Syntrophobacter fumaroxidans MPOB: one gene and its partner. The protein of the gene in region 1 interacts with the protein of each later gene in a pairwise test. Links are inferred from orthologs where the notes say so. Each region holds a gene or a part of one and is shown in the gene's direction. Other genes may lie near its edges.

Region 1 (6,969 bases):
CCGTGCGGGTGGGCGGGGACAAGATGGACCTGGCCATCCTCCAGCACATCAAGCGCAAGTACAACCTCTTGATCGGGGAACGCACCGCGGAGATCATCAAGACGACCATCGGCAACGCTTACCCGCTCGGCCAGACCGAGACCATGACCATCAAAGGGCGGGACCTGGTCAGCGGTATCCCCAAGACGGTTGAAATCAATTCCGACGAGGTTCGTGAATCTGTCCAGGAGCAGATCGATTCCATCCTGGAAACCATAAAAATCGCGCTCGAGCAGACTCCCCCCGAACTGGCCGCAGACATCGTGGACCGGGGGATCGTTCTGACGGGGGGCGGTGCTCTGCTCAAGAACCTGGATCATTTGTTGAGACTGGAGACCGGTCTCCCGATCATCATCAGCGAGGATCCCCTTTCCACGGTCGTGCTGGGTTCCGGCAAGGCCCTGGAGGAAATCGACGTTCTCAAGGACGTTTTTGCCTAGAACCGGCTGATCCGGCGGTTTTTCGTACAGCCTGAAACACACTCTCGCATCGTTCCGGTACAACGTGGCCGGTTCAGGCATCGTGTGCATCCCGCGGGCGCTTACTGTTTGCTGAGGCCTTGGCATCATGACCGAGTGGTTGCGCCGGTTGCGAGGCGCATTATTGATTCTTGTGTTTCTGAGTGTCTTCCTCTACATTTTCTCTCTGAACTTTCGCCCGCCCGAGAAAATGGACGTTCTGCAGCGCTTTGTGGTTGAGACGCTCGTTCCGCCTATAAAATCCGTGGGCAGGATCGCTTCCTTCTTCGAAGATCTGGTCAAGGAATATGTGTGGCTGAGGAATCTTCGTTCCGAAAACGCGCTCCTGCGACGGCAGTTGGCCGCCACCGAACAGAAACTGACCGACTACCAGGAAGCCTACATCGAAAACCTTCGCCTCAGGCGCCTGCTCGATTTCAAGAGCAGCATCCATGTCGACACCGTTGCCGCGAGGGTGGCCCTGCACGATCTGACCGGATGGTTTCAGACCGTGATGGTGGACAAGGGTTTCAGGGACAGGATCACGTCCGACATGCCCGTGGTGAATGATGAAGGCGTTGTCGGTCGCATACTGGACGTGTCGGACAGGTATTCGCGCATATTGCTCATCACGGACCCGGGAAGCTCGGTGGATGCGGTCATTCAGCGCAACCGGGTACGGGGGGTTTTGAGCGGGAAGGATGCCAACAGCTGCATCCTGAAATACGTGCGCGGCAATGTGGACGTGCAGGTGGGGGACCTGATCATCACGTCGGGCAAGGACGGGGTTTACCCGAAGGGGCTCCGCCTGGGCGTTGTCCAGGGAATTTTCAAGGATCCCGTGGACTTGTTTCAGAAAATCGAGGTCAAGCCGCTGGTGCGCCTGAATGCGCTCGAGGAAGTACTGATCATGAAGCGCGAGGCGAATGCACCTGACGACGTCATGGGCAATTGAGGCCGCGCGGGGAGGTCCGCATTCCCGAAGATGATCGGAGCGCGTTGCGCGCTCGGTGCGGCTTCGGCTGCGCGGCGCTCCGGTCGGACGCGGGCCTTTTTGCCGGTGGAACCGATGGGGAAAACGACCGGCGCTTTCCCCCGCATCGCCAGGGGATTCTCCGTGAAAACCGGGGCGTGTGCGTGCCGGATTATCGTATAACCGGAAAGAGATCGATCCCGCAATGAATGCTCCCGTGCGTTCCAGAAACAGCATCCAGTATGTTTACATCCTCGAGATGTTCATCTACACGTTGTTCCTGCTGCTCCTCCAGGCCGGCTTCTTTGCGCGGCTGCCCTACCCCGCGCTGCGGGCGGATGTTCTCCTGCCGCTGATGTTCGGTGTGGCGGCGGAATGGCCGCCGGTGCCGAGCCTGCTCTGGGCGTGCTTTTGGGGTTTTGCGGTGGACGTGCTCTCGGGAGGGTTCTGGGGTCTGCACGTGGGCTCATACGCAGTGGCCATCTGCATGGTCAATATCGCGGCGGACAGAATCGGTTTCGAAAATCCGATCTACCAGATGTCCATGGCGGGATTATGCGCTCTGGGACAGTCGGCGGCGCTGGGGCTGTACATGTCTTTCGAACCGCTCACCTTCCTTGCCTCGGCCTCGGTTTGGACAAGCCTGTTGATTCGCTCGGCGCTGATGACCGTATTGACGCCGTTTGTGATTTACCCCGTATGGAGCCTCAAGAAGATGCTGCGTTGAGCCCGGGGAGGGCGGCATGCGTTTCTCCCGGGACGGGCACAACGTGACGAAAATAGAACCATGGTATCGTCGTCTCATGAATGTGAAAAAGAAGAAAGCCGATAACCTGCAGCTGCTGAACTGGGAGATGGCCGAAACGGCTTCCTTTCAGAAGCAGTACATCATTGTGGCCGGCGTGATGTTCCTCATTCTGCTGGTCTACATGGCGCGCATGTGGAGCCTCCAGGTTCTGCAGGGCGCCACCTATCGCTACCAGTCGGAGAATAACCGTATTCGGCTGGAGGACATCTCGGCGCCGCGTGGGATCATTTTCGACAAGAACGGCGTGCCGTTGGTGGAGAACCGCCCCGCCTATCACGTGCTGCTCATCAGGGAAGACGTCCAGGACCTGGATGGGACCGTCAGGGAACTGGCCCGCCTCCTCGGTCGCACCCCGGACGAGCTGTTCGCCGTTCTGGAGGCCAACCGCACCACGCCGAAATTTCTGCCGATCCGGTTGGCCGCGGATCTGGACCGTGATGCCCTGGCGCGGGTGGAGGCCCAGCGGATCAGGCTTCCCGGGGTCGTGATCCAGCTCGAGCCCAAGCGCGAGTACCGATGGAACGGTACGGCGGCGCACCTTATCGGGTATCTGAGCGAGATCACGGAGAGCGATTTGAAGCAGGAGAGCTACCAGGGTTACGTGCAGGGCGAAGATGTCGGCAAGTTCGGAGTGGAGAGCGCATTCGAGAGATTCCTGCACGGGAAGAGAGGCGGCCGCCAGATGGAGGTGGACGCCATCGGCAGAAGAATTCGGCTTTTGGACGAGTTGCTGCCGATCCCCGGAAGAAACCTGTGGCTGACGGTTGACATCGAATTGCAGAGGCTGGCGGAGAGCCTCCTGGAGGGTAAGGCGGGGGCCATCGTCGCGGTGGATCCGACTTCCGGCGCGATCCTGGCGTTTGCCTGCAGTCCCACGTTCGACCAGGAGAAGTTCGTTCGGGGTTTGAGAAAAGAGGAATGGCAGGCACTGAGCAAGAATCCCAACCACCCCCTGCTCAACCGAGGCAGCGGCGCGGCCTACCCGCCCGGTTCGACCTACAAGGCGTTCATGGCTCTTGCCGGGTTGCAGGAAGGTGTGATCACGCCCGAGACCAGCTTCAACTGTCCCGGATATTACGAGTTCGCCGGCCGCAGATACCGGTGCTGGCGGGATCGCGGTCATGGGGGAATGGCGGTCGAGCGGGCTCTCATCCAATCGTGCGACGTGTTCTTCTACCAGACCGGCATGCGCCTGGGGGTCGACCGCATCGCGCAGTATGTCTCCATGTTCGGCCTGGGGGAACGTACGGGAATCGGCCTGCACGGCGAACATCCGGGCCTCGTTCCGACGTCGTGGTGGAAGCGGCAGGCGATCGGGGTTCCCTGGCAGAAGGGGGAGACTCTGTCCATCTCGATCGGGCAGGGCTACGACCTGGCCACCCCGCTCCAGATGGCTGTCGGATATGCCGCCGTCGCCAACGGAGGGAACCTCTGGCAGCCATACGTGGTCATGCGCGTTGAGGGGAGCACCCCCGTGGAGACGGATGAGATCAAGGGAAAACTGCGGCGGACGATTCCCATCGCCAAGAAACACTTCGACCTGGTCCGCAAGGGACTGCTCGGGGTCGTGGAGGATGATCGGGGGACGGCCCACGCGGTACGGGACAAGTCTTTCCTTATGGCGGGCAAGACCGGCACCGCTCAGGTAGTGGGCGTGGCCGACGGCGCCAACCGCAAGCTGCTCGAAAGGATGGCCAAGGGCAAGACCCGGGACCACGCCTGGTTCGTGGGCTATGCGCCGGCGAACGACCCCAGGATTTCAGTGGCCGCGATCATAGAGCACGGCGGCCACGGTTCCTCCGCGGCGGCTCCCGTCGTTCAAAAGGTCATCGCCGCTTACCTGAAATCCGAATCCGCCGCGGCCCCGAGTCAATGATGCCGAGCAGGGGCTCCCGGCGCTGCGGCTTCACTGAGGATATCGCGTTTCCATGATGGACAGACGTCTGATTGAAAACTTCGACTGGTCGATCATCTGGGTGTTGCTGGGGATCATCTGCATCGGCCTGCTGAGCGTTTACAGCGCACTCTACCCGCAAATCCGGGCCAACCCCACCCACAACCTGTTCATCAAGCAGATCATGTGGCTGTCGCTCGGGTTCGGGGTCATGTTCTTCACGCTCTTCCTGGATTACCAGAAACTGAAAGCGGTGAGCTTCTGGCTCTACCTCGCAACGGTGGTGCTGCTTGCGGCCGTCCTGGTGGTGGGCAAGGAAGTCAACGGGTCGAAGCGCTGGCTGGAACTGGCCGGATTCCAGTTCCAGCCGTCGGAGCTCATGAAGATCGTGATCGTCATCCAGCTGGCCAGCTACTTCTCCACCCAGGAGATGACGTCGTATCCGCCACTGAAGAAGCTCCTGACGCCCTTGGCGTTTGTCGCCGCCCCGGTGCTGCTGATCCTTGCGGAACCCGATCTCGGCACGGCCATCTGCATCCTGGCCATTTCCGGCACGGTCATCTTCTTCATGGGGATTCGCTGGAAGTATATCCTGGCCATGATGATCGGCGTGATTCCGCTGCTGATGCCCATCTGGATGACCGTTTTGAAACCCTATCAGAAGCGGCGGATCGAAATTCTGCTTCGGCCGGACCTCGATCCGCTGGGGGCAGGCTATCACATTCGACAGTCGAAAATCGCCATCGGGTCGGGGATGCTCTGGGGAAAGGGGTTTCTGAACGGAACCCAGAACAAGCTGCATTTTCTTCCGGAGAAACATACGGACTTCATTTTTTCGGTCTGGGCCGAGGAATGGGGATTCGTGGGGTGCCTTGTTCTGTTGGTGCTGTTCGGGCTCCTGGTATTCCTGTCGCTGCGCGTGGCGCGCAGGTCCAAGGACCGCTACGGAGCCCTGCTGGTGGTGGGAATGACCGCGCTCATTCTCTGGCAGGCGCTCATCAATATCGGCATGGTCATCGGGCTTCTCCCCGTGGTTGGAATCACGCTTCCCTTCGTCAGTTACGGAGGGTCCTCCCTCATCACTCTGTGCTTCGCCATAGGCATCATCGAGAGCGTCAGCATGCGCCGTTACGTGTTTCAAACCCGTTGAAAATGCTCCTGAAAACGGGCAGGAACAATTTGTGATATTTTTAGCTTTTTTCTTGCCAAGGCTCCAAACTTGTGCTAACAGGTCGGCCATGTCACGCTTCCATACTGAGGCCATGCTTGGGTTTGTGCATTTTTTGGCTGGAAAATGCCCAATTGCCCAACATGTGCAGCAGGTCACATAAAGTTTTGGTTTTGAACACAGTGGTGTACTGCATGGAATCTAGGGAAGGGGAAAAATGATCAGCATCAATGTAACACTCATCATTCAGCTGGTGACTTTCTTGATCTTTGTTTTCCTGATGAATCTCGTCCTCTATCGTCCCATCCGCCGGATTGTCGCCCAGAGGAAGCAGTTCGTCGACGACCGGCAGACCGGTATTGATCGGCTGGAGGCGGATGCGCAGAAGTCGGTTCAGGAATTCAACGCCAGGCTTCTGGATGCCCGCAAGGAGGGACGGCAAAAGATTCAGGATCTGAAAGCGGCGGCCTATGAGCGGGAGAAGGAACTCCTGCAGCAGGCGACCGAGCAGGCCGCCGGTCGGATGCAGACGATGCGTGCCAAGGTGCAGAGTGACATCGGGCAGGCTCGCGAGCAGCTGATGACTCAGGTCCGATCCTTTTCGGTTGAGTTGGCTCAAAAGATTTTGGGAAGGAGTATCTAGATGCACGCAGGTGTGAGGGGGAAGAAGGAGAGAGCGAAGTTCGTATGGCCGCTCCTCGGTGCCGGGTTGCTCCTTGCAGCGGAGGGGGTTGCCTGGGCGAGCGGGGGGGGCGGTGAGCATGGAGGAGGCCACCTGAACTGGTCTGATTTTCTTGCCAGGACGCTTGTTTTCGTGATCACGTTTTCCATCCTGTTCAAGTTGCTCAAGAAGCCGATCGCCGGTTTTTTTTCTTCCCGGAAGGCGGAAATCCAGCGGTTGCTGTCCGAGCTGGAGCTGAAGCAGAAGGAAGCCGAGCAGAACCACGCCGAGTGCAAGGCGAAACTGGCTGCGCTCGAGGTTGAGACGAAGAAGATCGTCGACGAGTTGATTGCGGAAGGGGAAGTCGAGCGGCAGAAGATCATCGAGGCGGCCGAGAAGCAGGCCGATTACCTCCGGCAGCAGGCCGACGTCGCCATACAGCAGGAGATCAAGGCCGCCCGGGAGAAGCTCAAACTGGAGATCAGCGAACTCTCGGTGGCCGCGGCCGAGGAGATACTGCGCAAGAACATGAAAGCTAAGGATCAAGATCGCCTGGTTCGTGACTTCATGAAAAGGGTGGTGGAGGCGAAGTGAAAAACCTAATCATTGCGAAACGTTATTCCAAGGCGTTGTTCAATCTGGCCGAAGAAGGGCGGATGATTGAGCAATACGGAGAGGAGCTGGACAACTTCGTTCGGCTCCTGGGGAAGCTTCCAGAGCTGGCGGACGCCCTTCGCAATCCTTTGTTTCCGGAAGCGACCAGAAAAGCGATTTTTGCCGCGGTGGCGGAACAACTCGCGCTGACTCCCATCGTGCGCAGCTTCATCAATTTGCTGATCGTGAAGAAGCGGGTGGAGCACCTGGAGTCAATAGCGCAATACTATCACAGACTTATCGATGAATACTCCAACGTCGCCCGCGCTCAGGTCAAAGCGGCCATCGATCTGGACGAGAAGGTCATCCAGGAG
Region 2 (7,012 bases), 110 kb from region 1 along the record:
CTGGCTGCTGAGATTTTCCAATAAACATTTCATACAGTTGGGAGTAGTGGTTCGCATTGCGATTCCGAGGAGACCGAGACTGCCGCCCAACCGCCCCCGATCGCGGTATCCCGGAGGGCCCGCTTTTCCATGCGATTCCGCCGTGCCGCTAGGATCTTCGCCCGATGGGCAGGATAACCCTGACGATCAGGCCTTTCCCAGAGTTCTGCAGAAGCTCCAGGCGACCCTCGTGGGCTTCGACGATCTTCCTGGCAATGGTGAGGCCGAGACCGGTTCCATCCTTCTTGGTCGTATAGAAAGGGGAAAAAATCTCCTCTGCCTTCCCATCCGGGATCCCGTCCCCCTTGTCGCTGACGTCGATCACGAGGTTTCTCCCCTGCTTGTAGGTCGCCACGGTGACGATTTCCCCTTCGGGCGACGCTTCAACCGCATTGATCATCAGGTTGATGAGAACCTGTTTGATACGCAACGGGTCGACCGAAATCCGGGGAGGATTCGCCGGCGTGCTGAAAACGATCACCCGCTTTGCCGTCGCCGCCTCGTTGACCACCTCGAGGCTCTCCCGGACCAGCAGGCACATGTCTTCCTCCGACCGGTGGAGCTCGAGAGGACGGGAAAAATCCAGCATTTCTCTCACCATCATTTCCAGGCGCCGGGTTTCCTTGACGATGATCTCCAGTTTTTCAAGGCGCGGATCGCCCGTCTCGAAGTGTTTCATGAGCAGTTGGCCGAAACCGCCGATGGCAATGAGCGGGGTCTTCATGTCATGCGCGACACAGGATATGGCTTTCCCGATGGCGGCAAGCCTCCCGGCCTCCAATGCCCGTTTCTGTTCCCGGCGCTCCCGATCCCTGAGCATACCCAGGCACACCGCCACCACGTTGTAAATGCCCATCTGCAGCATGTAATCAAACTCGATCGGCGAGAACTTTTCGAAATGGGTTATCACCTCGGGAAGGTTGAGCAGGGTGATGCTCAATGACGTCGCCAGGGCACCCTTGAGCCCGAACCAGAACCCCGCGAGCATCAACGGCAGGAAGAAGCAAGCATGGTAAAGATGATGTAGGTAACCGCCCCGGGAGCGGATGCCAAAACTGTGAGCGACCGTGATGGCCAGCACCACGAGAGAGATGAGGGCGATTCTCGTTTTGTTGCTGTTCAGCGCCATAGGAGCTCCTCGCGGGACGCACAGACGGTCGCAGGAGGACCGTACGCGGGCCGCGCGGCGACCGGAATCGGCACAACAGGCACGGGACACGGCCAGGAATCGTCTTTGCCGATTTCACTTCCGGCATGAACATTCTAAACCATTCGAAGCTCCAGGGCGAATTGCCGTCTTTGGCCGCCATCCATCGCCCGGGACGATCCGGACCTCTCACGGGATATCTGCGGTCGGCGATACATGGAATGAAAATAAGACGAACGCCGCGCGTTGTCATTCCATCCCGCACCCTCACCATTGTCCGAGACGCGGCGAAAGCACCGGGCGCAGAGCGGCCGGAGCGGACACGGGTGCGGAAGCGCCCGTGGGCGTTCGGAACAACCGTTTGATTTGACGGAACATTTCATATAGACAAAGAAGCCCGTTGTTTCTTTTCCGGGGTAAATATGGTAAATGATTTGATTTGAATAATCGCTCGCGACAGTGTGCGACATTGGTGGTCACCGCCGTCTCGCAACGCCTTCGGGCGGCGCCGACCGAAGCGTGCCATGGCAACCGAGGTGAGATATGAGAAAACCGGGTCCTTCAAAACGAGCACCCAAACGCAAAACGTTTCGGTGGTTTGTTCTTGCCGTTGCTTCCGTGCTTTTTTGCCTGGTTCTGATTGTCGGGGTCGGATTGTTCGCATTTTACATCCAGTTGGACCGTTCGCTTCCCAGTACCCAGTCTCTCAAGAACTATCACCCGCCCCTGGTTTCCAGTGTGTACTCCGCCGACGGTGAGCTTATCGGAGAGTTCTTCATCGAGCGACGCTACCTCATACCCCTGAAGGATGTTCCGGCCATGATGATCAAAGCCTTCCTGGCGGCTGAGGACGTCAGGTTCTACGAACACGGCGGGGTGGACTTCTTCGGGATCCTCCGGGCCTCGTTCAAGAACCTCCAGGCCGGAGAAATCGTGCAGGGCGGGAGCACCATCACCCAGCAGGTGGTTAAATCGCTTCTCCTGACCCCGGAAAAGACCTTGGCCAGGAAGATGAAGGAAGCGCTGCTTGCCTACCGGATCGATCACACCCTGAGCAAGGATGAAATTCTATACCTCTATCTCAATCAAATCTATTTCGGCTCGGGCGCCTACGGAGTGGAGGCGGCCGCGCGGACCTATTTCAACAAGCACGTGCAGGATCTGACTCTGCCCGAAGCCGCGCTGCTTGCCGGCCTGCCCAAAGCTCCGAGCCGCTTTTCGCCTTTTCAGCACCCTGCAGTCGCCAGGGAACGCCAGGGCTACGTGCTGCAGCGCATGGCGGAGGTGGGATTCATTACGCCCGAGGAAGCTCAGAAGGCCATGGCAAAACCCCTCCAATTGGCAAAGCCAAAGCACTGGACGCTGAAGGAGCTCGATTCCTTCACCGAGGAGGTCCGCAGGCAGGTGGAGGCCCGCTACGGCCGTGATATGCTCTACAAGGAAGGCCTGACCATCCACACGACGCTCGATTCAAAAGGGCAGAAGATTGCCCGGAAAGCTCTGGATCAGGGACTTCGCGAGCTCGACAAACGCCACAAGAGCTACCGCGGCGTCCACGCCAACGTTCCCCGGGAGGACTGGCCGGGCGCTCTGAGGGTTCTCGCGCAGAGCAATGGCGAACTGACCCAGGGGAAAGTGGTTGCGGCCATAGTGAGGAGTTTCGACGAGAGAAGCCGGGCCTGCCAGATCATGTTCGGCAAGGGCGAGGGAAAACTGCCCGCCTCCGGATATGAATGGACGAGAGTGTCCGCCAAGCGCGCCTCAAAGATGTTTCGCGCCGGGGACATCATCCGGGTGCGGCTCGACAAGCCCCTGGAGGACGGCTCCTGGATGACCGTTCTCGAACAGGATCCCGGCATGGAAGGGGCTTTGATGGCCATAGCGCCCGACACCGGCCGGGTGCTGGTCATGGTCGGGGGGCGGAACTTCGAGAAAAGCCAGTTCAATCGCTGCACCCAGGCGATCCGTCAGCCCGGATCATCCTTCAAGCCCATCATTTATGCCGCGGCACTCGACAAAGGCTATACGGAGGCCTCCATCCTCGTCGATTCGCCGCTCGTTCTCGACGACCACAGCCTGAGGGGACCCTGGATACCGTCGAACTACGACCGGAAATTCTGGGGGCCCATTTCGCTGAGGAAGGCTCTGGTGAATTCGAGGAACGTGGTTACGGTAAAGCTGCTCGACGCCATCGGGGTGCACTATGCCATCGACTATGCAAGGAAACTCGGCATTTCCGCACCCCTGACTCCAACCCTCGCACTCGCGCTGGGAGCCTCCGGGCTGACTCTTTCCGAGCTGCTCACCGCCTATTCGCCTTTTGCCGCCCAGGGGGAACGCGTGGAACCCTACCTCGTCGAGAAGATCTACGACCGGCACGGCGGACTGGTCGAAGAACACCAGGTCAACCGGCAACAGGTCATTTCACCCCAGACGGCCTACTTGATGACCAATCTGCTGGAAGGGGTGGTCCTGGAGGGCACGGGAACGAAGGCGAAGGAAATCGGCAGACCTGCCGCGGGAAAAACCGGCACCACCAATGAAATGAAGGACGCCTGGTTTATCGGTTTTACACCCACCGTGCTCGCCGGAGTGTGGGTGGGATACGACGATCACAACATCTCGCTGGGAAAAGGTGAAACGGGGGGCCGGGCCGCGTGCCCGATCTGGGTGTACTTTATGAAAGAGTACATGATGAATCAGCCCATCGACACCTTCGCCATTCCTGAAGGCATTGTATTTGCCAAGATGAATTCCTACACGGGCGCGATTTCGAAATCCGACGAACCTGGAGGGACATACGCCGCATTCGCGGGCAGTCTGCCGACCGGGCGAAGCGGTCCCGATTCCGAGCTTTCGGAGGATCTCGTCACGGGCTCCGGGTCATACACTTCTTCATCGGAATCCTTTTTCAAGTCCGACCTCTTCTAGTGAACCGCCATCAGCAGGAGGCCCGCAACGAATCATGAAACATGCCGATGTCCTTCACCCGCAGCCGGACGTCCGGGTCCGTCAAAGCCTCCCGGACCCCGGCCCGCGGCGGCCTGGCGGTGACACTCTCAATCAGGCGCCGGCATGCTCCCGAGCGAAGACCGCGAACGCGACGGTGAGAACCGCCGCCTACGGCTCTTCGTTGGAACCGGCTTCCCTGTTTGTCGCGGCCGGGGATTATCCCCGGCTTCGGCTTTCGCGCACTGTCGGGGCGGTGATTCACGGATGAAGGCGCCATCCGGTCCGATCCCCGGGAAAACCAGGAATCATGCGACGTTATTTTGGTCCTGACGGCCTTCTGGCCGAGAATGTCACGCACTTCGAATTTCGCCCTTCCCAGCTGGAAATGGCAGAGGCGGTTCTCGAGGCGCTGGGTGCCCGTTCGCCGCTTGTGGTCGAAGCGGGAACGGGCACGGGGAAGACCTGGGCCTACCTGGTTCCCGCCATCCTCAGCGGAAAGCGCACAGTGGTTTCCACCGGTACGAAGACCCTCCAGGACCAAATCCTGGACCAGGACATACCGTTCCTGAAACGCACGGTGTATCCCAAGCTTCGAGCCGTCTGCCTGAAGGGCCGCGGGAATTATCTGTGCCATCGGCGTTTCAAGGATTTCTCCTATCAACCCACACTCTGGAACAAGGACGAAGCCAAGCTCTGGAGCCGATTTCAGAAGTGGGCCACAAGGACCCGTACCGGGGATCGGGCGGAGATTTCCTGGCTCCCGGACCAGTTTCACACCTGGAATGAAGTCTGCTCCGCCGGCGAACACTGCCTCGGCCAACAGTGCTCCGATGTGCAGCGGTGCTTTGTGACGCGGCTGCGCGCCGAAGCCGCACAGGCGCACCTGGTTGTCGTCAACCATCACCTTTTCTTCGCTGACCTCGCCTTGAGAGACAAGGCGGACACGGGGGTCCTTCCGGAGTACGACGCGGTCATATTCGACGAGGCCCACCAGCTCGAAGACGTCATGGGACAGTATTTCGGGATCCAGTTCAACAGTTACGGACTTATGGAACTGACCCGCGTCCTGCAGCGCGAATTCAAGAAGGAAACCGGGGCGTCACACCGCTTCCACGATGCGCGGAGAATCGTCCAGCAGCTGGAGGTGCTGAATCGCCTTCTGCATCGTCACCTGTTCGAAGTCCGCGGGTCCCAGGGACGGTTTCCGCTCGACATGAGCAGAATGGGCAAGAACTTCGTGCAATCCTGCAATCAGCTCATCCATGCGCTCGATGAGCTGGCACCCATGATCGCGCCGGCCGAAGACCTTCCCCTGTCCTTCGAAGCCTACCATCGGAGGGCTTCCGACCTGTCCGGGGCCGTACGAATGCTCCTCGCGCAGGAAGACGAATCCCTGGTTTACTGGTACGAAGTCGGCCAAAATGCTCTGTTCCTGAATGCGACCCCCATCGAGGTGTGTTCCATCTTCCGCCGGCGGGTGCTCACACCCAACCGCCCCGTGATCCTTACCTCGGCAACCCTGTCCGTTGCCGGTTCGTTCGATTTTGTGCGTCAGTCCCTGGGAATCGCGCCGGACAGCAAATCGATCCGGCTGCCTTCTCCCTTCGCCTACGCCGAGCAGACCATGCTCTATATCCCGCGACGGTTTCCGGCCCCCAATGAACACGACTTCTGCCGCCAAATCGCGGAGCAGTCCGTGGAAATCCTGCTCAAGACCCGGGGCAGGGCGCTTTTCCTTTTCACGAGCTACCGAAACATGAACGAAGTCCATCAGCTGTTGCGTGACCGTCTCCCGTACCCGATCCTGGTGCAGGGGCAAAAACCGAAGCGCGCTCTGCTGGCTGAATTCAAGGAGAGCATCGGTTCCGTGCTGTTCGCGACCAGCTCGTTCCGGCAGGGAATCGATGTTCCGGGGGAAGCTCTCAGCTGCCTGCTCATCGACAAGCTCCCCTTCGAAGTCCCCGACGACCCTCTTGCCGCTGCCCGTATGGATTTCATCACCCGACAGGGAAAAAGCTCGTTTTTCGGCTACCAGGTGCCTCGCGCGGTCATTCAACTCAAGCAAGGCGTCGGTCGCCTGATTCGCTCATCCAGCGACCGCGGCCTCATCGTCATTTTCGATGTCCGTCTCCTGCAGAAAAACTACGGTCAAATATTCCTGAAGAGCCTTCCCCCCTGCCGGCTCGTTCACCAACTGGACGCCATCGACGAGTTCCAATGGGGTCCATCCGGCATTTCCTCTTCGTGAGGAAGCGCAGCCGTCCACCACGCGCGGGCCTGCATCCGGGTGCTTCCCGGATTCCGGCTTTCCGGAAAGGGACGATACCGGCTCCCACGTTGGATCGAGGTTTCCCCGCCCATGGCGATGCTTGAGAATGAATCCCACGATCTTCAATCCTCGTGGCGAGCTTCCGATCCGCGGCGGGTCGGGGGACATTTCCGGATGAATGCGTTGCAGCTTGGGTGAAACTGGTTTACAACCAATTACAGGCTATGGAAAACATGGATCAAGACAGGAGGAAAGTTGTGGCACGGAAGATTCTCTTGGCGGTAGACGGAACGGAGAAGGGACTGGAATCGGTTTCGGTCCTCGGACGCCTCTTGAAAGACCAGCCGGACCTCGAACTGGTGCTTTTTCATTGCGTGCAGCAGTTGTCCAGCCTGCTTCCGAGCGATCTGTGCGTGGACCTCGAAGACCGGTGCAAGATTTCCTTCAAGGACCAGGAAAGGATCGGCAACGCGGTACTGAGCGAATCCGTCAAACGGCTCGTTCAAGCAGGATTCCCCGAGGACAGGATCGTGCCGAAGCTGAAAATGAACAGCATGGACCCCGCGCAGGACATCATCGCCGAAGCCGACAGCCGCAAGATCAGG

Evidence for each region.
Region 2: the proteins of mrdA (region 1) and SFUM_RS13870 interact in binary tests that used the Escherichia coli proteins (3 or more experiments, as listed by UniProt). The link is inferred for Syntrophobacter fumaroxidans MPOB from one-to-one orthologs.

Annotation. Positions count from the first base shown.
Region 1 is NC_008554.1:3,199,803-3,206,771, reverse strand. The notes cover bases 1,704-4,683. They hold mrdA (penicillin-binding protein 2), read left to right. Parts: upstream 1,704-2,213; coding sequence 2,214-4,154; downstream 4,155-4,683. Other genes in these bases: rodA (rod shape-determining protein RodA), read left to right, coding at 4,207-4,683; SFUM_RS13435 (hypothetical protein), read left to right, coding at 1,704-2,197. Outside these bases: SFUM_RS13445 (rod shape-determining protein), read left to right, coding at 1-479; rod shape-determining protein MreC, read left to right, coding at 607-1,452; more of SFUM_RS13435, read left to right, coding at 1,676-1,703; more of rodA, read left to right, coding at 4,684-5,322; SFUM_RS13420 (F0F1 ATP synthase subunit B), read left to right, coding at 5,558-5,983; SFUM_RS13415 (F0F1 ATP synthase subunit B), read left to right, coding at 5,984-6,595; atpH (ATP synthase F1 subunit delta), read left to right, coding at 6,592-6,969. UniProt on the Escherichia coli protein: Catalyzes cross-linking of the peptidoglycan cell wall. Responsible for the determination of the rod shape of the cell. Is probably required for lateral peptidoglycan synthesis and maintenance of the correct diameter during lateral and centripetal growth.
Region 2 is NC_008554.1:3,306,581-3,313,592, forward strand. The notes cover bases 1,401-4,423. They hold SFUM_RS13870 (penicillin-binding protein 1A), read left to right. Parts: upstream 1,401-1,729; coding sequence 1,730-4,117; downstream 4,118-4,423. Also shown: SFUM_RS13865 (sensor histidine kinase), read right to left, coding at 149-1,168; DNA repair helicase YoaA, read left to right, coding at 4,446-6,386; SFUM_RS13885 (universal stress protein), read left to right, coding at 6,665-7,012. UniProt on the Escherichia coli protein: Cell wall formation. Synthesis of cross-linked peptidoglycan from the lipid intermediates.